DNA from 2 places in the Serratia sp. ID 25-353 genome. Region 1 is predicted to be linked to the other one. Evidence: predicted binding sites of a transcription regulator. Region 1 holds the regulator's gene; the other holds the start of a gene.
The links. The regulator ArgR, encoded in region 1, controls arginine synthesis, uptake and breakdown. The targets are predictions, from matches to a motif close to ANTGAATAAAAATACANT.

Region 1 (15,309 bases):
AATACGCCCAGAGACGGGTCGTAAGTAAAGGCGTGGACGCCGTAACCGGTGGTGTACACCAGCATGGTGGACGAACCGTAAACCACATAACCCGCTGCGACCTGGGCGCTGCCCGGCTGCAGGAAGTCTTCTTCGGTCACCGGCGTGCCGACCGGCGTGATGCGACGGTAGATAGAGAAAATCGTACCGACCGAGACGTTGACATCGATGTTGGACGAACCGTCCAACGGATCCATCAAAACGACATACTTGGCATTTTCAGCTCGCTCGCCGTCGAATATCACGATTTCATCTTCTTCTTCTGAAGCGATACCCGCAACTTCACCACGCGCTTTCAACGCCGCTTTCAGTTTTTCGTTCGCGTACAGGTCCAGTTTCATCTGAACTTCGCCCTGTACGTTGGACACCCCGCTGGTTCCCAGAATATCAACCAGGCCGGCCTTGTTGATGTCGCGGTGGATGATTTTGGCGCCCAGTTTAATTGCAGAAAGTAACGCGGTCAGCTCGCCGGTGGCGTGAGAGAAGTCGTGCTGTTTCTCGACGATAAATTCGCCTAACGTTTTCATGACACAATCCCTGAATCTACGGATGGATAGCGGCCTGTTAACAAACCGCCAACGTTTTCGCGTGCAGTGTAGCCCAAAGATGCGCGCTATTCATAGGCAAATCCATTTCTTCTGGACGATTCTGAGCGTTAGAATATGCCGACATTCGATGCACTCACATGAGAAACCTATGCGCATTCACATTCTTGGGATCTGTGGCACCTTTATGGGCGGGCTGGCGATGCTGGCGCGTTCACTGGGGCATGACGTCACCGGTTCGGACGCCAACGTCTATCCGCCGATGAGCACGCTGCTGGAGAACCAGGGGATCGATCTTATTCAGGGTTATGATCCAGCCCAGCTGGATCCGGCACCGGATCTGGTGATTATCGGCAATGCCATGACGCGCGGTAACCCGTGCGTGGAGGCGGTGCTGGAGCGTGGTATCCCTTACGTTTCCGGCCCGCAGTGGCTGCACGACGCCGTGTTGCGCGATCGCTGGGTACTGGCGGTCGCCGGCACCCACGGCAAAACCACCACCGCCGGCATGGCGACCTGGATCCTCGAGGCCTGCGGTTACCAGCCCGGCTTCGTCATCGGCGGCGTGCCGGGCAACTTCGACGTTTCGGCCCGCCTCGGCGGCAGCCCGTTCTTCGTGATCGAGGCCGACGAGTATGACTGCGCGTTCTTCGACAAGCGTTCCAAGTTCGTGCACTACAGCCCGCGCACGCTGATCATGAACAACCTGGAGTTCGACCACGCCGATATCTTCGACGATCTGAAAGCCATCCAGAAACAGTTCCACCACCTGGTGCGCCTGGTGCCGGGCAAAGGCAAGATCATCCTGCCGGACAACGACAGCCACCTGAAGCAGGTGATGGCGATGGGCTGCTGGAGCGAGCAGGAGCTGGTGGGGGAAGAGGGTACCTGGCGCGCGCAGAAGCTGACGCCGGACGCCAGTCATTACGCGGTGTTCCTCGACGGCGAACAGGTCGGTGAAGTGAACTGGGCGCTGGTGGGCGAGCACAACATGCATAACGGCCTGATGGCCATCGCCGCCACCCGTCATGTCGGCGTACAGCCGGCGGACGCCTGCCGCGCGTTGGGCGATTTCATCAATGCCCGCCGCCGCCTGGAGCTGCGTGGCGAAGCCAACGGCGTCACGGTTTACGACGACTTCGCGCACCACCCGACGGCGATCCTCGCTACCCTGGCCGCGCTGCGCGGCAAGGTCGGCGGCACGGCGCGCATTCTGGCGGTGCTGGAACCGCGCTCCAACACCATGAAAATGGGCATCAGCAAAAACGATCTGGCGCCTTCGCTCGGCCGTGCCGACGAAGTGTTCCTGTTCCAGCCGCACCACATTCCGTGGCAGGTGGCGGAAGTGGCGGATGCCTGCGTGCAGCCGGCGCACTGGAGCGCGGATCTCGACACGTTGGTGGACATGGTGGTGAAAACCGCACAGCCGGGCGATCACATTCTGGTGATGAGCAACGGCGGTTTCGGCGGTATTCACGATCGTCTGCTGGACGCGCTGGCGAAAAAGCAGGAACCGAAAGTCACCTACTGATCGCTCAACCACATCAAGGGCCGCGTTCGCGGCCTTTTTTTCGCCCATAAAAAAGCCCTCGCGAGCGAGGGCAACGGGGTTCGTCGGATAGGACGACGAGAGGGTCTCTGGGAAATCGGCGTTTGCGTCAGAACTCGGCAGTGGCAGTGACGAGGGTAATCAGCTCTGCAAAGCCGTTCCCAGAGTTGTTATTTGTAAATCTCGGCGGTGGCGTGGTAGTTGCCTTCGTTACGCGCTTCGATCACGCGGTAGGCGGTCGCGCCTTTAGCGTCGGCTTTCTCCGACAACGCCTGGCGAATGTCGGTCGGCGCGCCGTCGATGCCGCTGACGGTAATGGTGCCGATAGATTGCAGGTTGGCGGTCTGATCGTTAGTCACCAGCTGGGCGGCAGACGCGCCGAAGGCGATGACAGACAGCAGGCCGAATGCAGCAAGAGTAGTTTTCATGTTCATGGTAGCGATCCTTGGTCATAACAGCCTGGAAGGGCTTGGCAGCGATTTTTATTCTTGAAGGCCGTTACGACAGCGTTTGATTCCAGAGATGTATTGCCCGTTGCCGGGTAATGCCGGTACTTATTTGTAGATTTCAGCGGTTGCGTGGAAGTTGCCTTCATTGCGGGCTTCGATCACGCGGTAAGCGGTCGCCCCTTTGGCGTCAGCTTTGTCGGACAGCGCCTGACGAATGTCAGAAGGCGCAGCGGCGACGCCGCTCACGGTGATCACACCGGCCGGCTGCAGTTTTGCGGCCTGAGTTGCGTCAACAGATTGTGCTGCGAATGCACCAAATGAAAGCATGGACAGAACGCTCAGGGTTGCAACGGTAGTTTTAATTTTCATCATCTCACCTCATCGTATTCTTTTATCAGTTCCAACGAACTGTGATTCAGTTCACGGAAATGAGTATACAGCTAGTAACGTGAAAAATTAATAGTTCGCTAACAGTTGCTAGTGAAACTTTAACCTCATGATCCTTATTTTTTATAACCACAAGGAATAAAAAACGCTCATAAAACGATCTTTTGATGTTAAATTTATGTAATTTCAATGAGGTAAGTGCTTTTGACCAAAAGTGCGGAAGATCACAGTGGGTACTGCTGGTTACATGGAGATGTCATGGAAATGTGTTCCTGAGGGATAAAAAAGCAGTGTTAAACGCGGTGGCGGGTAGGAAAGGTAAGGCGAAGGTTAAAGAAGCGCTAACAAAGTGCGGGCTACAGCCGTACTTTGTTAGCGCCAGGTTTCACAGCTCTTGCTCGAATACGCCCAGAATAGCTTCATGCAGTTTCTGAGCGGTAAAGCCGTTGGACGGGGTGACGAAAATCGTATCGTCGCCGGCAATCGTGCCGAGGATGCCCTGGGATTTACCCAATGAGTCGAGCAGGCGGGCGATCAGCTGTGCGGCGCCTGGGCTGGTGTGGATCACCACGACGGCGTCGTTATGGTCGACGTCCAGCACCAGATTCTTCAATGGGCTGGTAGTGGTCGGCACGCCGAGTTCGGCAGGAAGGCAATACACCATTTCCATTTTGGCATTGCGCGTACGTACCGCGCCGAACTTGGTCAGCATGCGCGATACTTTGGATTGGTTAATGTTTTCGAAGCCTTCTTCTTGCAGCGCCAAAACGATCTCGCCTTGAGAACTGAATTTTTCTTCTTTCAATAACGCTTTGAACGTCTTGATCAGATCTTCCTGTTTTGCGGGATTACGCATTTTGCACCGTGGAATGTTGATAGTGGAAGTCATGATTATGCATATAGATGAATTTTTATGCAACAAAGGCCGACCCAAAGAAAATAAACATGACCGGGCGGCGAGGAAAGGGCGCCATTTTAACAAAATCCGGCCGCGATGAATATGCCCTTTTGGCGACGGAAAATCGGCCTGCGGTGGTAAATAAAATGTTATTAAAATGATGTTGTTCTGATGTTGCGTAAGGGTGTAATGTAACGGCCGGTTAACTTGCTCGTGAATAACCTCGCACTATTTTTGATTAGTGTGCGCTATGCCCTTCATGCGTAAGCGATTTAATCTAAAATGGGCGCGACAGCGGCCGTTTTATTACACCTGCAGGCAAGAATTGGCTAATTTATTGTTTTTAAAGGTGTAATAACTTAAGGTCCGTTACCAACACATTCACGGCGCTTTATATATTTAAGATAATAAAGGAGTATAGGATGAAAGTTGCAGTTCTCGGTGCTGCTGGCGGTATCGGCCAGGCCCTCGCCCTTCTACTCAAAACCCAGCTTCCTTCAGGTTCTGAACTCTCTCTCTACGACATTGCCCCTGTTACCCCAGGCGTTGCCGTCGACTTAAGCCACATCCCAACCGCAGTTAAAATCAAAGGCTTCAGCGGCGAAGACGCGACCCCGGCTCTGCATGGTGCGGACGTGGTGCTGATTTCCGCCGGCGTGGCCCGTAAGCCAGGCATGGATCGCTCTGATCTGTTCAACGTTAACGCCGGCATCGTGCGTAACCTGATTGAGCAAGTGGCGAAAACCTGCCCGAAAGCCTGCATCGGCATCATCACCAACCCGGTTAACACCACGGTCGCCATCGCGGCGGAAGTGCTGAAAAAAGCCGGCGTTTACGACAAGAACAAACTGTTCGGCGTGACTTCGCTGGATATCATCCGTTCCAACACCTTCGTGGCCGAGCTGAAAGGCAAGCAGCCGGAAGAGCTGAACGTGCCGGTCATCGGCGGCCACTCTGGCGTGACCATCCTGCCTCTGCTGTCGCAGATCCCTGGTGTGAGCTTCACCGATCAGGAAGTGGTGGATCTGACCAAACGCATTCAGAACGCCGGCACCGAAGTGGTGGAAGCCAAAGCCGGCGGCGGGTCTGCAACGCTGTCCATGGGCCAGGCGGCCGCCCGTTTCGGTCTGTCTCTGGTGCGTGCGCTGCAGGGCGAGAAAGGCGTGGTGGAATGCGCGTACGTTGAAGGCGACGGTAAATACGCTCGCTTCTTCGCGCAGCCGCTGGTGCTTGGCAAGAACGGCGTTGAAGAACGCAAAGATATCGGCACCTTAAGCGCCTTCGAGCAGAAAGCGCTTAACGAGATGCTGGACGTGCTGCACAAAGATATCGAGCTGGGCGAGAAGTTCATCAATAACTGATCGTTGCCGATAGTCAGCCGATAAACGCCGCCGGACGCTGTTCCGGCGGTTTTTTTTGCTCCGCGTTCACGATTTTATGCGTGCCTTACGATCCAGGAGGCAATCGTTGTGCGGATCGTAATAGCGGCTTGGCCAGATTTCCGAAGGGTGGATGCCTATCGCTTCGGCGATCAGCCATTCCCCCTTCGGCCACGGGCGCGATAGCGCGTTGGCCAGCGTCGATGAGCTCAATCCGGCCTTGCGCGACACTGCCGCCAGCGTGGTGCCCTGCTTGCGTAGCGCCGCGATGATATCTGCCGGGTGCCAATCTGGGTTCCTTGAATTCATGTTTACATTCCTTTTCTGATTAGCCAAAGTTGCGTTAGTGGTATAACTAACGGGTCAAGGTTAAGTGCTTGAACAACGTGAAACGCTCATTAGGAAACCAGAATACCATTAAATTTCCTAAAAAATACCCGAGTAATTTCCAAAAAATGACGTTGCCCACTATTGCCCAGAGATGATGGCTATGAAAAACGAGTGGTTTGCCGCCAAGGAACTGACAGGCATCGCAGGATTACCCTCCTCACCACAGGGAATCAATCTGATGGCCCGGCGCGAAGGCTGGGTCAGCCGCAGGCGTAAAGGCGTGCAGGGAAAAGCGTTGGAGTACCATATCGACAGCCTGCCTTCAGGTGTGCGTAACCTGCTGGTGCTGAAGGAAGACGGGGCGGCATATGACGTAGAACGCCAGGAACCGTTGGCGGTCTGGATCGAGTATTACTACCATTTGACGGAGAGCGAGCGCGAGAAAATGGTGGCTTTCCTGATGCGGGAAGGGATCGGCGGCCTGTTGGCGCGCATCGACGAAGAGAGCAATAGCTAGGCAGGCCCGCGTACGCGGGCCTGATGTTTTTTAAGAAATATTTATTTCTTAAAAATCGCGTTGCACCGCCAGATGGGCCAGGCCTTCCAGCGCCGTACGGTGCTCCGATGCCGGCAAGACCTGCAGCGCGGCGATCGCCTTGTCGGCTTCTTCTTCGGCGCGTTTGCGGGTGTACTCCAGCGAACCGCATTGTTGCATCGCCTGCAGTACCGGCTCCAACAGGTGACGACCGTTGCCTTGCTCAATCGCACCGCGGATCATGTCACGCTGCGCGTCGTCGCCGTTGTGCATCGCGTGCAGCAGCGGCAGGGTCGGTTTCCCTTCGTTCAGATCGTCGCCGGTGTTTTTACCCAGGGTGCTGCCGTCGGCGCTGTAGTCGAGCAGATCGTCGATCAGCTGGAAAGCGGTGCCGAGGTAGCGGCCATAGTCTTGCAGCGCCTGCTCCTGTTCAGCGCTGGCGCCGGACAGGATCGCCGACGATTGCGCCGCCGCCTCGAACAGGCGGGCGGTTTTGCTGTAGATCACCCGCATATAGCTTTCTTCGGTGATGTCGGGATCGTGCACGTTCATCAACTGCAGCACTTCACCTTCGGCGATGACGTTGACCGCCTCCGACATCAGCGCCAGCACGCGCAGGGATTCCAGGCTGGTCATCATCTGGAAGGCGCGGGTATAGATAAAGTCGCCGACCAGCACGCTGGCGGCGTTGCCGAACGCCGCGTTGGCGGTGGCTTTGCCGCGGCGCATGTCCGATTCGTCGACGACGTCGTCATGCAGCAGCGTGGCGGTATGGATAAATTCGATCAGGGCGGCCACGGTGACGTGCTTGTTGCCTTCATAGCCCAACGCCCGCGCCGCCAGAACGGCGATCATCGGCCGGATGCGCTTACCGCCACCACTGATAATGTAATAGCCAAGCTGATTGATGAGCGTGACATCGGAATTCAGCTGTTCGAGAATTGTTGCGTTCACGGCCGCCATATCTTGCGCGGTTAACTCGGTAATTTGCTCTAGGTTCATTGTGTTTTTTTCAGCTGTGTTTCTCTTCACCGCGTTGAGATCGCTGCTCACATCGGTACATGGCGGTAACTGTCCCTATGATTGTACTTGAAAAACGGTTCAGATAAACGCCACGAAAGAAACTGCGCTTTTTTTCTTCTTTTTTCTTGTTCTGGTCTTATTCTGCTCTTGTCATGCGCTGCTTTTTTGCGTAGAATTCGCGCCCTATTGTGAATATTTATAGCGCGCTCTGAACTAACACAGTCGGGCACGCGGAAAGCGGAGTTTTATATGTACGCGGTTTTCCAAAGTGGTGGTAAACAACACCGAGTAAGCGAAGGTCAGACCGTTCGCTTGGAAAAGCTGGACATCGCAACTGGTGAAGCGGTTGAGTTTGACCAGATTCTGATGATCGCTAATGGCGAAGATATCAAAATCGGCGTTCCTTTCGTCGATGGCGGCAAGATCAAAGCTGAAGTTGTTGCTCACGGTCGTGGCGAGAAAATTAAAATTGTTAAGTTTCGTCGTCGTAAACACCACCGTAAGCAGCAGGGCCACCGTCAGTGGTTCACTGACGTTAAAATCACCGGCATCAGCGCTTAAGTTAGGAGAGCGGATTAATGGCACACAAAAAGGCTGGCGGCTCGACTCGTAACGGTCGCGATTCAGAAGCTAAACGTCTGGGCGTAAAACGCTTTGGCGGCGAAGCAGTACTGGCAGGCAGCATCATCGTTCGTCAGCGCGGCACCAAATTCCACGCTGGTACCAACGTGGGTTGCGGCAAAGACCACACTCTGTTTGCTTTGAAAGACGGTAAAGTCAAATTCGAAGTTAAAGGCCCGAGCAATCGTAAATTCATCAGCATCGAAGCTGAATAATTTTTCGAGCCTTACGAAATAGATGTAAGCCCCGCAATTCGTTGCGGGGCTTTTTACATTTATGGGTTGCCTGAGGGCAGGCCCGTCAGCGTTGGCGAAGGTGATATGGATACGAAGCAGCAGGTCGGCGTTGGCATTTCTCTGGCGTTAACCACGGCGGTTTGCTGGGGCGCGTTGCCGATCGCGATGAAAGAAGTGTTGGTGGTGATGGAGCCGTTTACCGTTGTCTGGTATCGCTTTACCATGGCCGCCATCGGCTTGGGCGTGATCCTCGCGGTGCGCGGCAAGCTGCCGCCGCTGACGATGTTCCGCCAGCCGCGTTGGCTGCTGCTGTTGGCGATCGCGACGGCGGGGCTGCTGGGCAACTTTGTGTTCTTCAGTTCCTCGCTGCAATACCTGAGCCCGACGGCGTCGCAGGTGATTGGCCAGCTGTCGCCGGTCGGCATGATGTTCGCCAGCGTGCTGATTTTAAAAGAACGCATGCGTATCACCCAGGTCATTGGCGCCCTGATGCTGATTTGCGGACTGATGCTGTTTTTCAACGTCAGTCTGATAGAGATCTTCACCCGGCTGACGGACTACACGCTGGGCGTCATGCTGGGCGTGTGCGCGGCGATGGTCTGGGTGAGCTACGGCGTGGCCCAGAAGGTGTTGCTGCGCCGACTGGCTTCGCCGCAGATCCTGGTTATGTTGTACACTTTATGTGCGATAGCGTTGTTCCCTCTGGCCAAACCCGAGGTGATTTTCCAGCTGAGCGGCTGGCAATTGTCGTGCCTGCTGTTTTGCGGCGCCAACACGCTGATCGGCTATGGCGCGCTGGCAGAGGCGATGGCGCGCTGGCAGGCGGCGCAGGTGAGCGCGTTGGTTACGCTGACCCCGCTGTTTACCCTGCTGTTTTCAGATTTATTGGCGCTGGCCTGGCCCCAGACTTTCGCCGCGCCGACGCTGAACATCGTCGGCTATGTCGGTGCGTTTGTGGTTGTGGCGGGCGCCATGTTTTCCGCAATTGGTCACCGGTGGTGGCCGCGACGGGCAGACCCCCCCCTGGTTGCTCCTTTGAAGCAGCCCGGTGAATGATTTACGGAGACGGTAAATGAAGTTTGTAGATGAAGCAGCGATTCTGGTCGTTGCAGGCGACGGCGGTAACGGATGCGTCAGCTTCCGCCGCGAAAAATATATCCCCAACGGTGGGCCTGATGGTGGCGACGGCGGCGACGGCGGCGACGTCTACCTGCTGGCGGACGAGAACCTCAACACCCTGATCGACTACCGTTTTGAGAAGTCTTTCCGCGCCGAGCGCGGCCAGAATGGCCAGAGCCGCGACTGTACCGGTAAACGCGGTAAAGACGTCATCATCAAGGTGCCGGTCGGCACGCGCGTGAAGGATCAGGGCACCGGCGAGATCCTCGGCGACATGACCCGCCATGAGCAGAAGCTGATGGTCGCCAAAGGCGGCTGGCACGGCCTGGGCAACACCCGTTTCAAATCTTCGGTCAACCGTGCACCGCGTCAGAAGACGCTGGGTACCGCCGGCGAAGCGCGCGACCTGTTGCTGGAGCTGTTGCTGCTGGCCGATGTAGGCATGCTGGGGCTGCCGAACGCCGGTAAATCGACCTTCATCCGCGCGGTGTCCGCCGCCAAGCCGAAGGTGGCCGATTATCCGTTTACCACGCTGGTGCCGAGCCTGGGCGTGGTGCGCATGGACCACGAGCAGAGCTTTGTGGTTGCCGACATTCCGGGGTTGATCGAGGGTGCCTCCGAAGGCGCGGGCCTGGGCATTCGCTTCCTGAAACACCTGGAGCGTTGCCGCGTGCTGCTGCACCTGGTGGATATCGCGCCGATCGACGAAACCGATCCGGTGGAAAACGCCAAAGTGATCATCAACGAGTTGAACCAATACAGCGAAAATCTGGCGCAGAAGCCACGCTGGCTGGTGTTCAACAAAATTGATGTGATTGGTGAGGAAGAAGCCGCCGAACGCGCCAAAGCGATTGTGGAAGGCATGGGCTGGGAAGGGAAGTACTACATGATCTCCGCCGCCAACCGCGAAGGCGTCAACGCGCTGTGCTGGGACGTGATGAACTTCATCAACACTCAGCCGAAAGCGATGGCGATCGAAGAAAGCGCACCGGAAAAAGTCGAATTCATGTGGGATGACTACCACCGCGAGCAAATCGCGGAAGTGGAAGCCGAAGCGGAAGATGACTGGGATGATGACTGGGACGAAGACGACGACGAAGGCGTCGAAATCATTTACCAGAAGTGATTCGGTGATAAAGGGCTCAGCAACGCTGGGCCCTTGTTATTTAAGCGCCTTTTCCGGTAGCCAACACTGGGCGTTCAGGCCGCGCACATCGCGGCGATTTTCCAGCGTCAAACGGCCCTGATGCAGTTGCGCGATGCGGATCACGATATTCAAGCCCAGTCCGCTGCCGCCGTAGCGTTGATCCATGCGGCGAAACGCCTGTGTCAGCTCCCCGACCATCTCCTCCTTGATACCTGGGCCATCGTCGATGACCTGCAGCAGATAGCCGTTGTCTTGCGGTGTTAACCGCACCTGTATCGCCCCGCCTTCCGGGCCGTAACGGTGGGCGTTTTCGACCAGGTTGCGCAGCAGCAGCCGCAGCAGCACCGGATCGCCGTTCACCGCGGCGACGGCCGGCAATTGCCAATCCAGCGTCTGCCCGCGTTGGGCGGTCATTTCGTCGAGCTCTTCACGCAGCGGTTGAATCACATCGGCTACCCAATCGAAATGCTGATAATGGCCGCTGGCGAAGTCTTGCCCGGCGCGCGACAGCATCAGCAACTGCTCGACGGTGTGCATCAGCTGATCGATGCGGGCGATCAGCGCCTGGCTGCCCTTGACGCCCTGCTTTTCCATCAGTTCCAGATGCAGGCGGATGCCGGCCAGCGGCGTGCGCAGCTCATGGGCGGCGTCGGCGGTGAACAGGCGTTCCTGTTGAATGGTGTTATCCAGCCGTGAAAACAGCTGATTGAGTGCATTGGTGACCGCCACCATTTCCTGGCTGTCGCTGGTGATTGGCAGCGGCGTCAGGTTATCGGCAGAGCGCTTTTCCAGCCGCTGCTGCAATTGGTTTAGCGGGCGGATGATCCAGCTGATGGCCCAAAACGACGCCAGCAGCGTGACGACCATCATGATCAGCGAAGGCGCCAGCAGCGACGCGATGGCCTCGGCGATCTCGGTATCGACGCGTTCGGTACGCACTTTGGCGGACAGGGTTTCGTCCACCAGGAAGCTGATCTGCTCCTGGCTTTCGTGCCACAGCCAGAAGGCGCTGATGAGTTGCGTGACCAGCAGGATCAGCGCCAGCATCAGCAGCAGGCGGCGGCGCATGCTGATCATGACGAGGGTTCCAGGCGGTAGCCGATGCCGCGCACGGTGCGGATGCGATCCTTGCCCAGTTTGCGGCGCAGGTTGTGGATGTGCACTTCCAGCGTGTTGGAACCCAAGTCGTCCTGCCAGGTGTAGAGATCTTGCTGCAGGAGTTCACGGTTGACCGTTTGGCCGGCACGCATGATAAGACGCGCCAGAATGGCGAATTCTTTCGGCGTGACCTCCACCGGTTGCTGCTGCAGATAGACCTGCTGGCTGGAGAGGTTCAACTGCAGGTCATCCACCTGCATCAGATTGTCGCTGTGGCCCTGGTAGCGCCGCAGGAGGGCGCGCACGCGCGCCTGCAGCTCGACCAGCGCGAAGGGTTTGACCAGGTAGTCATCGGCGCCGGCATCCAGCCCGTCGACGCGGTCTTCCAGCGCATCGCGGGCGGTCAGGATCAGCACCGGCAGATCGATCTGCTGGCGGCGCCACTGCCGCAGCAGCGCGGCGCCGTCCATGTCCGGCAGGCCGAGATCCAGGATCACCATGCTGTATTGGCTGGTGATGAGCAGGCTGTTGGCCTCCGCCGCCGTAGCGGCGCAGTCGCAGACGTAGCCTTCGCCGGTCAGCGCCAGCGCCAGCCCCTGTTGCAGCAGTTCATCATCCTCAACGACCAGCAGCTTCATGGCGATCCTCAGTTGTTTTGGTAAATATCCCGATACAGGCGGCTTTCGAAGCGTACCAGCGGTGCGCGGCGCTGTTTCTGATCTTCCGGCGGTACGGCATAACCGGAAAGATACTGCACGAAGGCCATGCGCTGGCCGCTGGCGGTGGTGATGAAGCCCGCCAGGTTGTACACGCCCTGCAGCGCGCCGGTTTTGGCCGACACTTTGCCGTCGACGCCGGCTTCGTGTAGGCCGCCGCGGTAGCGCAAGGTGCCGTCATAGCCGGACAGCGGCAGCATCGAGATGAAGTTCAGCTCGTTGTCGTGCTGCGCGATGTACTGCAACGCTTGCATCATGGTCGCCGGCGCCAGCAGGTTGTGGCGCGACAGGCCGGAACCGTCGGCGATGATGGTATTGCCCAGATCGATGCCGGCCTTCTGGCGCAGCACCTGCCGCACCGCATCGGAACCCGCTCGCCAGGTGCCCGGTACGCCGAAGCGCTCGTGGCCGATGGTGCGGAAGACGGTATCGGCGATCATGTTGTCCGATTTCTTCAGCATGATCTTCAACAGATCGTGCAGTGGCGCCGACTGGGTTTGCGCGATCACCGTGCCGGTGATGCCAGGGCGCGTCTGGCGTTTCAAATGCCCGTCGATCTGGATACCGGCCTGCGTCAGTTCGTCTTTCAAGATGGCGCCCGCATAGCTGGCGCCGTCCTGGATGGCGAAGGCCAGCGGCAGCGGTTCGCTGCGCTGCGTCAGGCAGCCGGTCAGGGTAAAGCGGTTCAGCTCGCCCGGCACCACGTCCAGCTCGCAGTACTGCGCGTCTGCAGAGCCGCGCGCCAGGGTGCGCACCTGGCTAAACATATTGACGGGATAATAGGAGGCGACGCGGATAAACGCCATGTCGCCCGGATTCGGCGCGCTGTAGAGCGAGACCGAGAAACAGTTGCGATCGACGATGGCGGCGGCCGGCGGTGCGCTGAAGCACTGCGTTAGATCGTTCCACGGCCAGCCGGGCGCCTTGTCATGGCTGGCGAAGACCGAGGTGTCGACCAGCACGTCGCCGCTGATTTGGCGCACGCCCTGTTTCTTCAGGACGGCCACCATATTGCGCAGGCTCTGGCGTTTGAAGGTCGGATCGCCGCTGAAGCGGGCGATCAGGTTGCCGCGCAGCACGCCGTCGCGGATATCGCCCTGGCTCTCCAGCGTGGTGGTGAAACGGTAATCGGGCCCGAGTTGCAGCAATGCCGCCAGCGCCGTCAGCACTTTTTGGGTACTGGCCGGCAGCGCCATCTGCTGAGAGTGATAATCGATCGTCGGCGCGCCGGCACCGATTTTCTGAACGACCAGGGCAAGGTTGGCCCCATCAGGCAGATATTGTGTGTACTCTTCAACCGGGGCCGCATTCGCATTCAGAACAAATGCGCAAGCCAATGCACTGACAATTCGTGAAAAACGCATAATCTCGGGATAACAGCTGGATAACGTGCCGTCATACTACGGTGCAATCAGGGAAAAAGTAAACGATGACCCTCAAGGAACTCTAGGCTAAAATGCGTATCAAAATGCAAAACCAATCTTGGCTTGGGCCTCGTTCCGAGTCAGGTTTCTTTTGTTTGTCGCCTGGAGGCGGGTGGCGGTATGCCAACCGTGTTTTCATACGAATACGTCAGGATGACGGTTATTTGAACAGGAAAGATTTAGAGGTATTTATACGATGAACCAAATTCCGATGACCTTGTTTGGCGCTGAAAAACTGCGCGAAGAGCTCGAATATCTGAAAAGCGTGCGCCGCCCGAAAATCATTGCGGATATCGCTGACGCCCGTGAGCACGGCGATTTGAAAGAGAATGCCGAGTACCACGCCGCCCGCGAACAGCAGGGTTTCTGCGAAGGCCGCATTCAGGAAATCGAAGCCAAGCTGTCCAATGCTCAGGTGATCGATATCACCAAGATGCCGAACACCGGCCGAGTGATCTTCGGAGCCACCGTATCGGTGATGAATCTGGACAGTGAAGAAGAAGTGACTTACCGCATCGTTGGTGACGATGAGGCCGATTTCAAGAAAAATCTGATTTCGGTAAACTCGCCGATGGCGCGCGGCCTGATCGGCAAAGAGCAAGACGACGTAGTGGTGATCAAAACCCCCGGCGGCGACGTTGAGTATGAGATCCTGAAGGTCGAGTATCTCTGATCGAGGCCGTTGGTCACTAATGCGCCAACGTTTTGTAAAGATAGGAAAAAGGCCGCGAGCGGCCTTTTATCTTGGTCAGGCGCATGGCACCTTTTCGTTAACCTGATGGTTATTAACGCGGTAGACTGATCTTGCGCTCTTTCGACGGGCGGTAAAGAATAAGCGTACTGCCGATAACTTGCACATTGCAGGCGCCCGTTTCACGCACGATAGCATCGGCGATCAGGGTTTTGGTTTCGCGATCTTCAGCGGCGATTTTTACCTTGATCAGCTCATGATGCTCCAGAGCCTGTTCAATTTCAGCCAGCACCCCTTCGGTAAGACCGTTATTGCCCAGCATCACCACCGGTTTTAACGGATGCGCCAGGCCTTTCAGGTGCTGTTTTTGTTTATTATTCAGATTCATTGTCTTTTTTGCTTAAGTTGGGATTGAAAACGGTACATTCTACCGCCATCTCATGTATATCACCAAATCGGTCTTCACCGGTGTGAGTCTACGTGAGCAGCGACCCTGACATAAGACTCTTTTTATGATAGTTGGAAAACGAGATGGCTAATAAAAAGCGTTCGGCTAGCTCCAGTCGCTGGTTACAAGAACACTTTAGCGATAAATATGTACAGCAGGCGCAGAAAAAGGGACTGCGTTCCCGTGCCTGGTTTAAACTTGATGAAATACAGCAGAGCGACAAACTGTTCAAACCGGGCATGACCGTGGTTGATCTCGGTGCCGCGCCGGGTGGCTGGTCGCAGTATGTGGTCACCCAAATCGGCGGTACCGGGCGTATCATCGCCTGTGATATTTTGCCAATGGATCCTATCGTTGGCGTCGATTTCCTTCAGGGCGATTTTCGTGATGAACTGGTGCTGAAGGCGCTGTTGGAACGAGTAGGCGAGAGTAAGGTTCAGGTGGTCATGTCCGATATGGCCCCGAATATGAGTGGCACCCCGGCGGTCGATATTCCAAGGTCGATGTATCTGGTGGAGTTGGCGCTGGATATGTGTCGTGATGTCCTCGCACCAGGTGGAAGTTTCCTGGTGAAGGTGTTCCAGGGAGATGGCTTTGACGAGTACCTACGGGAAATTCGCTCCCTGTTTACGAAGGTTAAGATTCGTAAGCCAGACGCTTCCCGCGCTCGTTCGC
Region 2 (15,309 bases), 1.1 Mb from region 1:
GACTGCAGGGCTTTTTGCTCCACGCCTTCCAGATCGCTGCGCTCCTGACCGATGTCCGCCACGAACGCCACCACTTCACAGCCGCCGTAGTTCTCTTTCAGCCATGGAATGATGGCCGAGGTATCCAGGCCGCCGGAGTACGCCAGAACGATTTTTTTGATGCCTTGGTTTTGCATGATCTATTCCTTTCTAATTCTAAAATTAAGCGAGGATCCGGGTGCCAATCGACACGCCGTTAAACAAAGCAGAAAGCTGATCGGCATGGCGCCAGCTGGCGATATCCACCGGGCGGCCGAGGGTGCGGGCCGCGTCGAGCGCCGCATTCACCTTCACCACCATACCATCGGTGATGATGCCTTGCGCGATCAGTTGTTCCGCTTTTTGCGCCGTCATTTCCGCAATGCGTTGCCCCTTGCCGTCGAGGATGCCGCTGACGTCCGACAGCAGGATCAGATCCGCCCCCAGCGTCGCCGCCAGCGCCGTCGCCGCCTGATCGGCGTTCACGTTCATTAACTGCCCTTCGGCAGTGATGCCGATGGAGCTGACAACCGGCAGGTAGCCAGCGCTCAGCAGGGTATTGAGCAGCGCGGGCGAACCGGGCTGCGCGTTGCCGACGTGGCCCAATGCCGGATCGAGAGGGGTCACGACCGCGCTGCCGCCATCCGCCAGGCTCAGGCCGACGGCGTTGATTTGGTGTTTAATCGCCCACGCCAGCAGCGTTTTGTTGGCGGTGCCGGCCAGCGCGCCGGTGATGATGTCGATCTGATCGGCCGGCGTGACCCGCAGGCCGTTCTTTTTCACCACCGGCAAAGCGAGCTGCTTCATCAGTTCGTCCACCACGCAGCCGCCGCCGTGCACGATCACCAGCGGACGCTGATGCTGCTGCCGGTAGCTGTCCAGCGCGGTAAACAGACGCTCCAGCGCTTCTTCACTGTCTAATAACACGCCACCTAACTTGATAATTAACGGGTTCATTGCTGTTTACTCACGCTGGTTTAAAGGAGTGACTGGGTTTCCGGGAAGCCGAAACGGATATTCAGGCATTGCACCGCCTGCGCCGCCGCGCCTTTCAGCAGGTTGTCTTCCACCGCTACGGCGATCAGATGCTCGCCCTGCACCGCAAAACCGATGTCGCAGAACGGCAGCCCCACCACCGCTTTCAGCGCCGGCACGCCCTGGTCGTACAACCGCACCAGCGGCTTGTCGTCATAGGCGGCATGATAGGCGGCGGCGACGTCCTGCGCGGTCACGCCGGCCTTCAGGCGGCAGGTGATGGTTTCAAGGATGCCGCGCGGGAAATTGCCCAGGTGCGGCGTAAAGATGACCGGCACGCCCAGGTGCGCGGCGATCTCCGGCTGGTGCCGATGAGTGAAAATACCGTACGGCTGCAGGCTCACTTCGCAGAAGCTAGTGGTCATGCTGGCCTTGCGCCCGGCGCCGCTGACGCCGCTGGTGGCGTTAATCACCGGCCACTGGTCGAGGTTCAGCAGCTGTTTTTCGATCAACGGTTTCAGCGCCAGCTGCGCCGCCGTCGGGTAACACCCCGGCACGGCAATCAGCTGCGCCTGTTTAATCTTGTCGCTCTGCCATTCCGCCAGGCCGTATACCGCCTGCTCCAGCAGGGCGCCATGCTGATGTTCGAAACCGTAGTACTGGCTATAAAAACCGGCGTCCTGCACGCGGAAGGCGCCCGACAGATCGAACACCACGCAGCCCGCCGCCAGAAAGGCCGGTGCGATATCGTGGCTGACTTCATGGGCGGTGGCGAGGAACACCACGTCGATGCCCTGCGCCGCCTTGGCAACGTCGATCAACGGCTGCAGCGGCAGATCGACGATGCCTTTCAACTGGGGATGGAGATCGGAAAGCAACTTTCCTGCATCTGCACTTTGCGCTGAAACCGCTAAAGCGGTTATGTTCATGTGTGGGTGGCGATTCAGGTAAGCCGTGAGCTCCGCTCCGGCGTAACCGCTGGCACCAACGATCAGCGTATTCAACATGTGGCCTTTCACCTTCTAAACTGACGTGCGGTCGCTTGCGACCCAGGTAACAGGGCTAGCCAGCGTTGATGCGCCGTTCACCCACGGAGCCAGGCGTTGATGCTTTTATAAACATCTGGGTATCGGGTTCCCTTATGCACCGGCTTACTGTATTTTTATTCAAAATAAATGCATGAATATTGATACTATCCTAACCAAAGGCTGTCAACAGTGAAGATGAAATTACCTCCATTTATTGAGCTGTACCGGGCGTTGATCGCCACTCCGTCAATCAGCGCCACCGATGCCGGCCTCGATCAGAGCAATGAGGCGTTAATCAACTTGCTGGCCGGATGGTTTGCCGACCTGGGCTTTCGCGTCGACGTACAGCCGGTGCCGGAATCGCGCCACAAATTCAACCTGCTGGCCAGCATCGGCGAAGGCAGCGGCGGCCTGCTGCTGGCCGGCCATACCGACACGGTGCCTTACGACGAAGGCCGCTGGACGCGCGATCCCTTCACCCTGACCGAGCACGACAACAAGCTCTACGGCCTGGGCACCGCCGACATGAAAGGCTTCTTCGCCTTTATTCTGGATGCGGTGCGCGACATCGACGCGAGCAAACTGACCAAGCCACTGTACATTCTGGCTACCGCAGATGAAGAAACGACGATGGCCGGCGCGCGTTATTTCGCCGCCTCCACCGCCATTCGTCCGGATTTCGCCATCATCGGCGAACCGACCTCGCTGCAGCCGGTGCGCGCGCACAAGGGCCACATGGCCAACGCCATTCGCATCGTCGGCCAGTCCGGCCATTCCAGTGATCCGGCGCGCGGCGTCAACGCCATCGATCTGATGCACGACTCCATCGGCCGCCTGATGGAGCTGCGTAAAACCCTGCAGGAACGCTACAACAATCCGGCGTTCGCCGTGCCTTATCCCACCATGAACTTTGGCCATATCAGCGGCGGCGACGCGGCCAACCGCATCTGTGCCTGCTGCGAGCTGCACCTGGATATCCGTCCGCTGCCCGGCATGACGCTCGACAACATCAACGAGCTGATGCATCAGGCATTGGAGCCGGTGAGCCAACGCTGGCCGGGCCGCCTGACCATCGAAGAGCTGCACGCGTCGGTGCCGGGTTACGAATGCCCGACCGACCACCGCATGGTGGCGGTGATCGAGGAACTGCTGGGCACCCGCACGCAGGTGGTCAACTACTGCACCGAAGCGCCGTTCGTGCAGCAGGTTTGCCCGACGTTGGTGCTCGGCCCCGGCTCCATCGATCAGGCCCACCAGCCGGACGAATACATCGACACCGCCTTTATCGAACCGACGCGCAAACTGTTGGGCCAGCTGGTCAATCACTTTTGCCGGCAATAAACCCGACATTTAACAGGGGAAATGCTTTATGCTTTTCCCTACCTCAAAATAAGTAGAAACCGGCGAAATAAGCCACGCTGATAACCGACGCGGCGTAATTAAATTTCAGAAAAAGCGCCGATTTTGATGTTTTTTTGCTAAAAATAGTGTCAATTGACGATTGGACAGGAACGCGATGTGATCAGGCAGGCGGTCTGCGCCTGACGCGTGAAATTTATTTACAAGATAAAAATCATACAGAACTGGGTCAGGGGTTATATGAACGAACAATATTCGGCAATGCGCAGTAATGTCAGTATGCTCGGCAAATTGCTCGGCGATACCATCAAAGAAGCGCTGGGCGAGCATATTCTCGATCGCGTTGAGACCATCCGTAAGCTTTCCAAATCCTCACGCGCCGGCAACGAAGCGCATCGCCAGGAGCTGCTCTCCACCCTGCAGAACCTGTCCAACGACGAGCTGCTGCCGGTGGCGCGCGCCTTCAGCCAGTTCCTCAACCTGACCAACGTCGCCGAGCAGTACCACAGCATTTCGCCCAACGGCGAGGCCGCCAGCAACCCGGAAGCGCTGGCTCAGCTGTTCAGCCGTCTCAAAGACAAAAAGCTCAGCGACAAAGAGTTGCAGCACGCGGTGTCGCAACTCTCCATCGAGCTGGTGCTGACGGCACACCCGACGGAGATCACCCGCCGCACCCTGATCCACAAGCTGGTGGAGGTCAACACCTGCCTCAGCCAGCTCGATCACAACGATCTGGCCGACTACGAGCGCAACAAGATCATGCGCCGCCTGCGCCAACTGGTGGCCCAGTCGTGGCACACCGATGAAATTCGCAAACATCGCCCCTCCCCGATTGACGAAGCCAAATGGGGCTTCGCGGTGGTGGAAAACAGCCTGTGGGAAGGCGTGCCGGCGTTCCTGCGCGAGTTCAACGAACAGCTGGAAAACTCCATCGATTACAGCCTGCCGGCGGAAGCGGTGCCGGTGCGCTTCACCTCCTGGATGGGCGGCGACCGCGACGGCAACCCGAACGTGACCGCCGAAATTACCCGCCATGTGCTGCTGCTCAGCCGCTGGAAAGCCTGCGACCTGTTCACCCGCGATATTCAGGTGCTGGTCTCCGAGCTGTCGATGACCGAATGCACCCCGGAGCTGCGCGCCCGCGCCGGCGGTGACGAAGTTCAGGAACCGTACCGCGAAATCATGAAGCAGCTGCGCAGCCAGCTGATGAGCTCCCAGGCCTATCTGGAAGGCCGCCTGAAAGGCGAGCGCGTACTGAAACCGCACGACCTGCTGGTGAACAACGAGCAGCTGTGGGAGCCGCTGTATGCCTGCTACCAGTCGCTGCAGGCCTGCGGCATGGGCATCATCGCCAACGGTCAACTGCTGGATACCCTGCGCCGCGTGCGCTGCTTCGGTGTGCCGCTGGTGCGCATCGACGTGCGCCAGGAGAGCACCCGCCATACCGAAGCCATCGCCGAGCTGACCCGTTATCTGGGGCTGGGCGACTATGAAAGCTGGTCGGAAGCCGATAAACAGGCGTTCCTGATCCGCGAACTGAACTCCAAACGCCCGCTGGTGCCGCTGAAATGGCAACCGAGCGCCGATACGCAGGAAGTGCTGGAAACCTGCCGGGTGATCGCCGAAGCGCCGCAGGGCTCGATCGCCGCCTACGTGATTTCGATGGCGCGCACGCCTTCCGACGTGCTGGCGGTGCACCTGCTGCTGAAAGAGGCCGGCTGCCCGTTCGCGCTGCCGGTCGCCCCGCTGTTCGAAACCCTCGACGATCTGAACAACGCCGACGACGTGATGACCCAGTTGCTGAACATCGACTGGTATCGCGGATTTATTCAAGGCAAACAGATGGTAATGATCGGCTACTCCGACTCGGCGAAAGACGCCGGCGTGATGGCCGCCTCCTGGGCGCAGTACCGTGCGCAGGACGCGTTGATCAAAACCTGCGAAAAGGCCGGCGTGGCGCTGACGCTGTTCCACGGCCGAGGCGGCTCCATCGGCCGCGGCGGCGCACCGGCGCATGCGGCGCTGCTGTCGCAGCCGCCGGGCAGCCTGAAGGGCGGCCTGCGCGTCACCGAACAGGGTGAGATGATTCGCTTCAAATTCGGCCTGCCGGAGGTCACCATCAGCAGCCTGGCGCTGTATGCCGGCGCGATCCTCGAGGCCAACCTGCTGCCGCCGCCGGAACCGAAGAAAGAATGGCGGGCGTTGATGGACGACCTGTCCGAGACTTCCTGCCGGATGTATCGCGGCTACGTGCGTGAAAACCCGGACTTCGTGCCTTACTTCCGCGCGGCCACGCCGGAGCTGGAGCTGGGTAAACTGCCGCTGGGCTCACGCCCGGCCAAACGCAAGCCGAACGGCGGCGTGGAGAGCCTGCGCGCCATTCCGTGGATCTTCGCCTGGACGCAGAACCGCCTGATGCTGCCGGCCTGGCTCGGCGCCGGTGCCGGATTGCAGGAAGCGGTGAAAGCCGGTAAGCAGGCGGAACTGGAGGCGATGTGTCGCGACTGGCCGTTCTTCTCCACCCGCATCGCCATGCTGGAAATGGTGTTCGCCAAGGCCGACCTGTGGCTGGCGGAATACTACGATCAGCGCCTGGTGGATAAATCGTTGTGGCCGCTGGGCCAACAGCTGCGCGATCAGCTGGAAAGCGACATCAAGGTGGTGCTGACCATCGCCAACGATGCCCACCTGATGGAAGACCTGCCGTGGATCGCCGAATCCATCGCGCTGCGCAACGTTTATACCGACCCGCTGAACGTCTTGCAGGCCGAGCTGCTGCACCGTTCACGCCAGCAGGATCAGCCGGACGCCCGCGTTGAGCAAGCGCTGATGGTCACCATCGCCGGCGTCGCCGCCGGGATGCGCAACACCGGCTAGTGAGCCTAATCGCGGCCCCGTTTATCGGGGCCGTTTTTTTATGTTTCCCCACAAAAAAAGGGCGCCGCGGTAAAGCGGCGCCCTTTTTCAACAGAACAGGCCTGTCAGGCGGCGGCCACCGGGCGCACGCCCAGCGTGTGGCAGATCGCGTAGCTCATCTCCGCACGGTTCAGCGTATAGAAGTGGAAATCTTTCACCCCTTCGCGGCTGAGGATCTTCACCATGTCCATGGCGATGTTGGCGCCGACCATTTTGCGGGTCTCCGCATCGTCGTCCAGCCCTTCGAACATGCTGGTCATCCAGCTTGGCACCCGCACGTTGGTCATGGTGGCGAAACGCTGCAGCTGCTTGAAGTTGGACACCGGCAGAATGCCCGGCACGATTTCCACGTCGATACCGGCGGCGACGCAGCGGTCGCGAAAACGCAGGTAGCTCTCGACGTCAAAGAAGAACTGGGTGATGGCGCGGCTGGCGCCGGCGTCGATCTTGCGCTTCAGGTTGATTAAATCGGCCTGGGCGCTCTTCGCCTCCGGGTGCACTTCCGGGTAGGCGGCGACGGAAATGTCGAAGTCGCCCACGTCTTTCAGCAGCGCCACCAGATCGGTCGCGTACATTTCCGGCTTGCCGCCGCCCGGCGGCAGATCGCCACGCAGCGCCACGATATGGCGGATGCCGCTGTTCCAGTAATCGGTCGCGATGTCGCGCAGCTGCGCCGGGCTGGCGTCGATGCAGGTCAGGTGCGGCGCCGCCTCCAGGCCGGTGCGTTCCTTGATCCCCTTGATGATGCTGTGGGTGCGATCGCGCTCGCCGGAGTTGGCACCGTAGGTGACGGAAACGAATTTGGGTTTGAGGATGCTCAGACGATCGATCGACTGCCACAGGGTCTCCTCCATCTCGCTGGTGCGCGGCGGGAAGAACTCGAATGATACGTTAATCTGGCCGTTCAACTCCGCCAGACTCTGATTCAGCGCTTCCCGCTGGTTTGCGTGGAAAAAACTCATACCCTGCTCACCTCTTATCGATCACTGTTTTTATTTCATCTTGATGAGCGTCTATACGTTTAGACGTCTAGATAGAAAATGCCGCATGTTGGCTAAAGAGTCAACAGGAAAATGAGGGGAATAAGATGATTAATCCTCACCCGCTCAACGAGGGAATTTCATGACGGCGACAGGGATAAGTATGGCAGTAAAAGCAAAGGGGCGCGGTGAACCCGCGCCCGCAGAGGATTAAAGCAGCTGCGCCAACCGGTTAAGGTCTGACTGGATCGCGCCGGCGGTCACGTCGCGGCCGGCGCCCGGCCCGCGGATCACCAGCGGATTATCGCGATACCAGCGGCTTTCGATGGCGAACACATTGTCGCACGGCAGCAGCGAGGCCAGCGGATGCTCAGGACGCACCGCCTCCACGCCGACCCGCGCCTTGCCGTTGGCGTCGAAACGCGCCACGTGACGCAGCACCAGGCCCATTTCGCTGGCGGCCTCAAAGCGCTGCTGCATCTGCTGGTTCAGCGCCTCGCCGTTCTCGAAGAACTGATCGACGGAACCCTGCTCGCAGCCCGCCGGCACCAGCGACTCGACCCGCACCTGGTTCGGTTCGATGTCGTAGCCCGCCTCGCGTGCCAGGATCACCAGCTTGCGCATCACGTCCTGACCGGAGAGATCAACCCGCGGATCCGGTTCGGTCAGCCCCTGCTGCCAGGCCTGATCCACCAGCTCGGTGAAAGGCACCGTGCCGTCATACTGCAAGAACAGCCAGGAAAGCGTGCCGGAGAAGATGCCGCTGATCGCCAAAATGCTGTCGCCGCTGTCGCGCAGATCGCGCACCGTATGGTTGACCGGCAGGCCGGCGCCAACGGTGGCGTTATACAGCCAGTGGCGGCCGGTTTTGGCGAAGGCGTCGCGAATTTGGCGATAGGTATCGCTGCATGAGGCACCCGCCAGCTTGTTGGCGCCGATCACGTGGAAACCGTAGCTGGCGAAATCCAGATACTGCCCGGCCAGCTCTTCGCTGGCGGTCACGTCGAGCACCACCAGATCGTCGAACGGGTGCGCGCGCATCCACAGGAACAGCGACTCTTCGTCGAGCGCCTGCGCCTCGTCCTCAAAGAACGCCAATGCGCGGCTGGCATCCAACCCGTCGTAGTTCAGCAGGCTGCGGCGGCTGTCCACCACCCCCGCCAGGATAAATTCGAAACCGCTGCGCGCGGAAATATTGGTCTGCTCGCGGGCAAACAGCTCCAGCCAGCGCGACCCGATGTTGCCCTTGCCGAACAGCACCAGACCGATGCGCTTCTCGGCGCGGAACAGGCTTTGGTGCAGCCCCTGAATCAGCAGCGCGGTCGGCCCCTGGCGCAATACCGCCACCAGGCTGATGCCATCTTCCGCCTGCCAAATAAACTCGACCGGCTGATCTTTCAGCTGCTGATAGAAACGGTGGCTGTGCAGCGGGTTCTTGCAAACCCCGGCGCCGACCATCGCCACCAGCGCCAACCCTTCGCGCAGGTGCAGTTCACCCGGCAGCGCCGAGGCCTGCAGGGTCGCCAGCGCGCTGTTGACCACCTCGGAGGTGTAGCACAGCTGCACCCGATTGCGGTCAGGATGAATGCCCACCGCCAGCGGTTTGATCTGCGCGCGCTTGAGCACCAGATCCAACTCTTTCTGCGCCAGTTTGAAGTCGTGCTGAGCGGCGACGTGCAGCTCAATCAGACACACGTCATCGTGGCTGGTGACAATCTTGGCGCCGGTGCCGGACGCCAATACGCGCTCGATGCGCGTCGAGCCCTGCTCCGGCTGGTAGCTGCAGCGCAGCTGAAGATCGATATCGCTGCCGGAGACCGGCTGCAGGGTGCGGGTATGCAGCACCGGCGCCGCCAGGCGCGCCAGCTCGCTGGCTTCGTCCAGGCGCAGCAGCGGCAACAGGCAGGCGTCTTTCACCTTGCGCGGGTCGGCGCTGTATACCCCGGCCACGTCGCTCCAGATGGTGACGCGCGCCGCGCCGGCCAACGCGCCGACCTGAGTGGCAGAGTAATCGCTGCCGTTACGCCCCAACAGCACGGTTTCCCCGGCGTCGTTACGCGAAATGAAGCCGGTCACCACCAGGCGTTTGCCCGGATGTTGAGCCAACAATTGCTGCAGCAGCGGATAAGAACGGCCTTCATCCACCTGTGGCTGCGCGGCGCGCTCGGCGCGCAGGAAATCACGCGCGTCCAGCCAGGCCGCCTGCATATCCAGGTGGTTGAGCACTGCCGCCATCAGGCGCGCCGACCAGATCTCGCCGTGCCCGACCACTTCGGCATAGCACACCTCGTCGACTTTGCCGTCCAGCAGCACCGCCAGACGTTCCAGATCCTGAATGAACTCGGCGATCAGCGGCTCGGCGCTTTCCGCCGGCAGCAGGCCGCCGATAAGATCGCTGTGATAGCGACGCAACGTCTGCTGCACCTGGTGCGCAGACAGGCGGTCGCTCTGGCTGAGCTTCAGCCAGTTGATCAACTGGTTGGTGGTACTGCCGGCGGCCGATACCACCATCATGTCGCCCGGCTGGCTGTATTCCGCCATAATCCCGGCCACACGCAGATAACACTTCACATCCGCCAGACTGCTGCCGCCAAACTTGTGCAGTTGACGCCCGCTCACCGGCCCTGCTACAGCAATTGCATTCATGCTTACCTCGTTGCCGCCGCCTGGAACGCGCGTTCCAGATCGGCAATCAAATCTTCACTGTCTTCAATACCCACGGAAATGCGCAGCAGGCTCTCGGAGATGCCGGCCGCTGCCCGCGCCTCCGCCGCCATGCCGGCGTGGGTCATGGTCGCTGCATGCGAGATCAGGCTTTCTACGCCGCCCAGCGATTCTGCCAGAGTAAACAGCTCAAGGGCAGAGAGAAAACGGCGCAGCACCGCTTCATCGCCGTCCAGTTCAAAACTCAGCATCGCGCCGAAGCCGCGCTGCTGCCGGCGGGCGATCTCATGCCCCGGATTTTCCGGCAGGGAGGGATGATACAGCTTTTTCACCAGCGGTTGCTGCTGTAAATAGCCGACAATCGCTTCGGCGTTTTGCTGCGCCGCCTTGATGCGTGGCGACAGCGTGCGCATGCCGCGCAGCAGCAGATAGCTGTCGAACGCGCCGCCGGTCACGCCGATATTGTTCGCCCACCAGGCCAATTCGACCGCCAGCTCGGGATCTTTGGCAATCACCGCACCGGCCACCACGTCCGAATGCCCGTTCAGGTATTTGGTGCAAGAATGGACCACCAGATCGGCACCCAGTTCGATCGGCTGTTGCAGGGCCGGGCTGAGGAAGGTGTTGTCCACCACCGTCAACGCGCCCGCTGCGTGTGCGGCGGCGCAGATCGCCGCGATGTCCACCACCCGCAGCAGCGGATTGCTGGGGCTTTCAATCAGCACCAGCTTCGGCTTTTGCGCCAGCGCCTGCTGCAGGGAGGCTTCATTACCCTGATCGACGAACAGCACGCGATAGGCGCCACGCTTGCTCAGGCTGTCGAACAACCGATAGCTGCCGCCGTAACAGTCGTGCGGCGCCACCAGCAGATCGCCCGGCTTCAACAGCACGGTGGTCACCAGATGGATCGCCGACATCCCGCTGCCGGTCATCACCGCGCCGGCGCCGCCTTCCAGCTCCGCCAACGCGCGTTGCACCACGTCGCGCGTCGGGTTGCCGCGGCGCGAGTAATCATGGGCTCGGGGTTGGTTGAAGTCGGTAAAGTTATAGGTGCTGGACAAATGAATCGGCGGGACAACGCAGCCATACTGTTCGTCGTCGTTCAGGCCGCTGCGTACGGCAATCGTGGCTGGTTTACGCGTCATGGGCTCGCTCGGCTCTCGGTTCGGTGAATGAGGCCTAAAGAGTAATCGCAGGATTGATAGACGTCAATACATCTGGACATCTAAACTTCTCTGCGTATAGATTGAGCAATGGCACAATACCCGCTAAAATTATGCCGATATGACATGACGATAAGATGTTAAGCCACAATGTCCGGCCAAGGCGGGGCATTCAGTGACCCTGGTCGCGTAAAATTGACATTTATTTAGTGAGAACAGTGAAGATCGGGCATAATTGGCCGGTTTTTAGAATTTTGTAATTTTTCTGACAAAGTTAAGGTGTCCCATGGCTGAGTGGAACGGCGAGTATGTCAGCCCTTACGCTGAACACGGTAAAAAAAGCGAGCAAGTCAAAAAGATCACGGTATCCATTCCGCTGAAGGTCCTGAAAATCCTCACCGACGAACGGACCCGTCGCCAGGTGAACAACCTGCGCCACGCCACCAACAGCGAACTGCTGTGCGAAGCGTTTCTGCATGCCTTTACCGGCCAGCCGCTGCCGAACGATGAAGACCTGCGCAAAGAGCGCAGCGATGAAATCCCGGAAGCCGCAAAAGTGTTGATGCGCGAACTGGGTGTCGATCCCGATACCTGGGAATATTGAGAACCGCCCGGCGAACGCCGGCGGCAGAAACGAAAAAAGGCGCCAAAGGCGCCTTTTTCATCGGACGATAAGAAATCTTATTTCTTAGCGCCTGGTACGCTGAAACGCTTGTTGAAGCGGTCAACGCGGCCACCGGTAGCAACGTCACGCTGCTTGCCAGTGTAGAACGGGTGGCATGCGCCACAAACGTCCAGGTTCAGATCGTGGCCCACGGTGGAGCGGATCTTCATCACGTTACCGCAAGAGCAGTTAGCAGTAACTTCTTCGTATTTTGGGTGGATACCTTGTTTCATGGGAAACCTCAGTTAAGGCCGTGTCGCTATCCAGCCCTGTTTCGCCAGACACCACACGTGGTTGATAATAGAATTTTGGTATCGAATTATACCAAAGGCGGCAAATTATACAGCATTAGTCGGGGCGCGCAATCGGAACCGTACATTTGCCGATGCGCCGTGTAAACTGATGCCCACTTTTTTCAATTTGGATGAGATCATGCCCGTCGTACACGTTGCCTTGCCGGTCCCCCTCGCCCGCACCTTCGACTATCTGCTGCCGCCCGGCATGCAGCCGGTGGCCGGCGCGCGCGTGGGCGTCCCTTGGGGCAGGCAGCATGCGATCGGCATCGTCACCGGCTGCAGCGACACCAGCGAACTGCCGCTGGACAAGCTCAAACCGATCGACAGCGTGATCGACGCCGAGTCTCTGTTCTCCCCCAGCCTGTGGCGCATCCTGCGCTGGGCCAGCGATTACTATCACTACCCCATAGGCGAAGTGCTGTTTCACGCGCTACCGATCCTGCTGCGGCAAGGCAAACCGGCCGAAGCCGCGCCGCTGTGGCAATGGTTCGCCACCGAAGAGGGGCGCGCCACCCCGCCCGAAAGCCTGAAACGCGCGCCGAAACAGCAGCAGGCGCTGGCGGCGCTGCTGCAACGCCCGGTCTACCGCCATCAGGTCAGCCAGCTGGAACTGACGGAAAGCGCCCTGCAGGCGCTGCGTGCCAAAGGGCTGATCGATCTGCGCGCTCAGGTCGCGGATACGCACGACTGGCGCCCCAATTTCGCGGTGCTCGGCGAGCGGCTGCGGCTGAACACTGAACAGGCTACCGCCGTCGGGGCGATCAGAAGCGAGGATGAGCAGTTCGCCGCCTGGCTGCTGGCCGGGGTGACCGGCTCCGGCAAAACCGAGGTCTACCTCAGCGTGCTGGAGAACGTGCTGGCTAAAGGCCGGCAGGCGCTGGTGCTGGTGCCGGAAATCGGCCTGACGCCGCAAACCATCGCCCGCTTTCGCGAGCGCTTCAACGCGCCGATAGACGTGCTGCACTCCGGGCTGAACGACAGCGAGCGGCTGGCGGTTTGGCTGCGCGCGCGCAGCGGCGAAGCCGCCATCGTCATCGGCACCCGTTCGGCGCTGTTCACGCCGTTCCGTCAGCTGGGCGTGATCATCATCGACGAAGAGCACGACAGCTCTTATAAACAGCAGGAAGGCTGGCGCTATCACGCCCGCGATCTGGCGGTGTTCCGCGCCCGGGAAGAGGACATCCCGATGGTGATGGGCTCCGCGACCCCGGCATTGGAAACGCTGCACAACGTGCAACTGGGCAAATATCGCCAGCTGAAGCTCACCCAGCGCGCGGGCAACGCCAAACCGGCAGCGCAGCACCTGATCGATCTGAAGGGGCTGCCGCTGAAGGTCGGCCTGTCGCAGCCGCTGCTGAAGAGCATGCAGCACCATTTAAAAGCCGGCAATCAGGTGATGTTGTTCCTCAACCGCCGCGGTTACGCCCCGGCGCTGCTGTGCCACGAATGCGGCTGGATTGCCGAGTGCCAACGCTGCGATCACTACTACACCTTCCACCAGCACCAGCGTCAGCTGCGTTGCCACCACTGCGACAGCCAGCGGCCGGTGCCGCACCAGTGCCCGCAGTGCGGCTCCACCCACCTGGTATCGGTCGGCGTCGGCACCGAACAGCTGGAGCAGGAGCTGGCGCCGCTGTTCCCCGATACGCCGATCACTCGCATCGATCGCGACACCACCAGCCGCAAGGGAGCGCTTGAGCAGCACCTGGCGGATATCCATCGCGGCGAAGCGCGCATTCTGATCGGCACGCAGATGCTGGCCAAGGGCCACCATTTTCCCGACGTCACCCTGGTGGCGTTGCTGGACGTGGACGGTGCGCTGTTCTCCGCCGACTTCCGCTCCGCCGAGCGTTTCGCCCAGCTGTATACCCAGGTCTCCGGGCGGGCCGGCCGCGCAGGCAAACAGGGGGAAGTGCTGCTGCAAACCCACCATCCGGAGCATCCGCTGCTGCAGGTGCTGCTGCAACAGGGTTACGACGCCTTCGCCAAACAGACGCTGGCGGAGCGCAACAGCGTGTTTCTGCCGCCTTACACCAGCCATATCATCGTGCGCGCCGAAGATCACGATAACCAGCAGGCTCCGCTATTCCTGCAGCAGCTGCGCAACCTGCTGGAAGCCAGCCCGCTGAAGGACGATTCGCTGTGGGTAATGGGGCCGGTGCCGGCGCTGCAGTCCAAACGCGGCGGCCGTTTCCGCTGGCAGCTGCTGCTGCAGCACCCGACGCGGCGCGTCCTGCAACAGCTGATGAAAAGCTCGCTGCCGCTGATCGGCACCCTGCCGCAAACGCGCAAGGTGAAATGGACGCTGGATGTCGATCCGATCGACAGCTGATCCCGGAAAAGTCCGATTTAGCTGCCGCAGTGCAAACGTTTACCCTTGAAATTGCGAGCGAACGCTAAAAAACCTTCTCAGGTCACATTTTTTATGCAAATTAGGTAACAAAGGCGGGACATATTCTGTTTAGAATGTCTGCGAGGGCAAATTTTGTCGCCACATCGCAGCGCGACGGAGTGCCCGAACGCGAGTGGCGCTCAATGACAACAATCTCGCCACCGCATGCCGGACATTGTGAGCAAACAGCAGTAGTGGCGTCGGCATGGGGCTGACGCAAGGAGAAAGGCGTTGGAACACAAGAAAGAGTTATCCATGGCGACCATGAAAGACGTCGCCGAAATGGCGGGCGTTTCAACGGCTACCGTATCGCGTGCGCTGATGAACCCGGAAAAGGTGTCAACGCCGACGCGCCAAAAGGTGGAACAGGCCGTGCTGGCCGTGGGTTATTCTCCTCATGCTCTGTCACGCAATATCAAGCGCAACGAATCCCGCACCATCCTGGTGATCGTGCCCGACATCTGCGATCCGTTTTTCGCCGATGTGATCCAGGGGATCGAACAGACCGCTGCCCAGCAAGGCTATCTGGTGCTGATCGGCGACTGCGCCCAGCAAAACCAGCAAGAGCGTACCTTCGTCAATCTGATCATCACCAAACAGATCGACGGCATGTTGCTGCTGGGCTCCAACCTGCCGTTCGACGCCAGCAAGGAAGAGCAGCGCAACCTGCCACCGATGGTGATGGCCAACGAATTCGCCCCCGAGCTGGAACTGCCGACGGTGCATATCGACAACCTGACCGCCGCCTTTGAAGCCGTGCATTATTTGCATCAATTGGGCCACCGGCAGATCGCCTGTATCGCCGGGCCGGAACAGATGCCGCTGAGCCATTATCGGCTGCAGGGTTACGTTCA

Region 2: argC (N-acetyl-gamma-glutamyl-phosphate reductase) is a predicted target of ArgR. The motif match lies at 2,147-2,164, and genes of this name have one in related genera.

The regions. Positions count from the first base shown of each region.
Region 1 covers NZ_CM139236.1:3,789,727-3,805,035, reverse strand. Annotated here, with positions in the region: gene fbp (class 1 fructose-bisphosphatase) at 1-566, opposite strand, end outside; gene mpl (UDP-N-acetylmuramate:L-alanyl-gamma-D-glutamyl-meso-diaminopimelate ligase) at 736-2,115, shown strand; gene yhcN (peroxide/acid stress response protein YhcN) at 2,304-2,567, opposite strand; gene yhcN (peroxide/acid stress response protein YhcN) at 2,688-2,951, opposite strand; gene argR (transcriptional regulator ArgR) at 3,355-3,825, opposite strand; gene mdh (malate dehydrogenase) at 4,290-5,228, shown strand; gene ACYF6X_RS18350 (helix-turn-helix domain-containing protein) at 5,295-5,555, opposite strand; gene ACYF6X_RS18345 (DNA-binding protein) at 5,737-6,093, shown strand; gene ispB (octaprenyl diphosphate synthase) at 6,142-7,113, opposite strand; gene rplU (50S ribosomal protein L21) at 7,384-7,695, shown strand; gene rpmA (50S ribosomal protein L27) at 7,713-7,970, shown strand; gene ACYF6X_RS18325 (DMT family transporter) at 8,076-9,047, shown strand; gene cgtA (Obg family GTPase CgtA) at 9,064-10,236, shown strand; gene pmrB (two-component system sensor histidine kinase PmrB) at 10,273-11,334, opposite strand; gene pmrA (two-component system response regulator PmrA) at 11,331-11,993, opposite strand; gene dacB (serine-type D-Ala-D-Ala carboxypeptidase) at 12,002-13,435, opposite strand; gene greA (transcription elongation factor GreA) at 13,692-14,168, shown strand; gene yhbY (ribosome assembly RNA-binding protein YhbY) at 14,281-14,574, opposite strand; gene rlmE (23S rRNA (uridine(2552)-2'-O)-methyltransferase RlmE) at 14,718-15,309, shown strand, end outside.
Region 2 covers NZ_CM139236.1:4,935,956-4,951,264, forward strand. Annotated here, with positions in the region: gene ACYF6X_RS23605 (argininosuccinate synthase) at 1-176, opposite strand, end outside; gene argB (acetylglutamate kinase) at 202-975, opposite strand; gene argC (N-acetyl-gamma-glutamyl-phosphate reductase) at 996-2,000, opposite strand; gene argE (acetylornithine deacetylase) at 2,217-3,362, shown strand; gene ppc (phosphoenolpyruvate carboxylase) at 3,621-6,257, shown strand; gene metF (methylenetetrahydrofolate reductase) at 6,362-7,258, opposite strand; gene ACYF6X_RS23635 (bifunctional aspartate kinase/homoserine dehydrogenase II) at 7,487-9,922, opposite strand; gene metB (cystathionine gamma-synthase) at 9,925-11,085, opposite strand; gene metJ (met regulon transcriptional regulator MetJ) at 11,390-11,707, shown strand; gene rpmE (50S ribosomal protein L31) at 11,785-12,000, opposite strand; gene priA (primosomal protein N') at 12,200-14,395, shown strand; gene cytR (DNA-binding transcriptional regulator CytR) at 14,687-15,309, shown strand, end outside.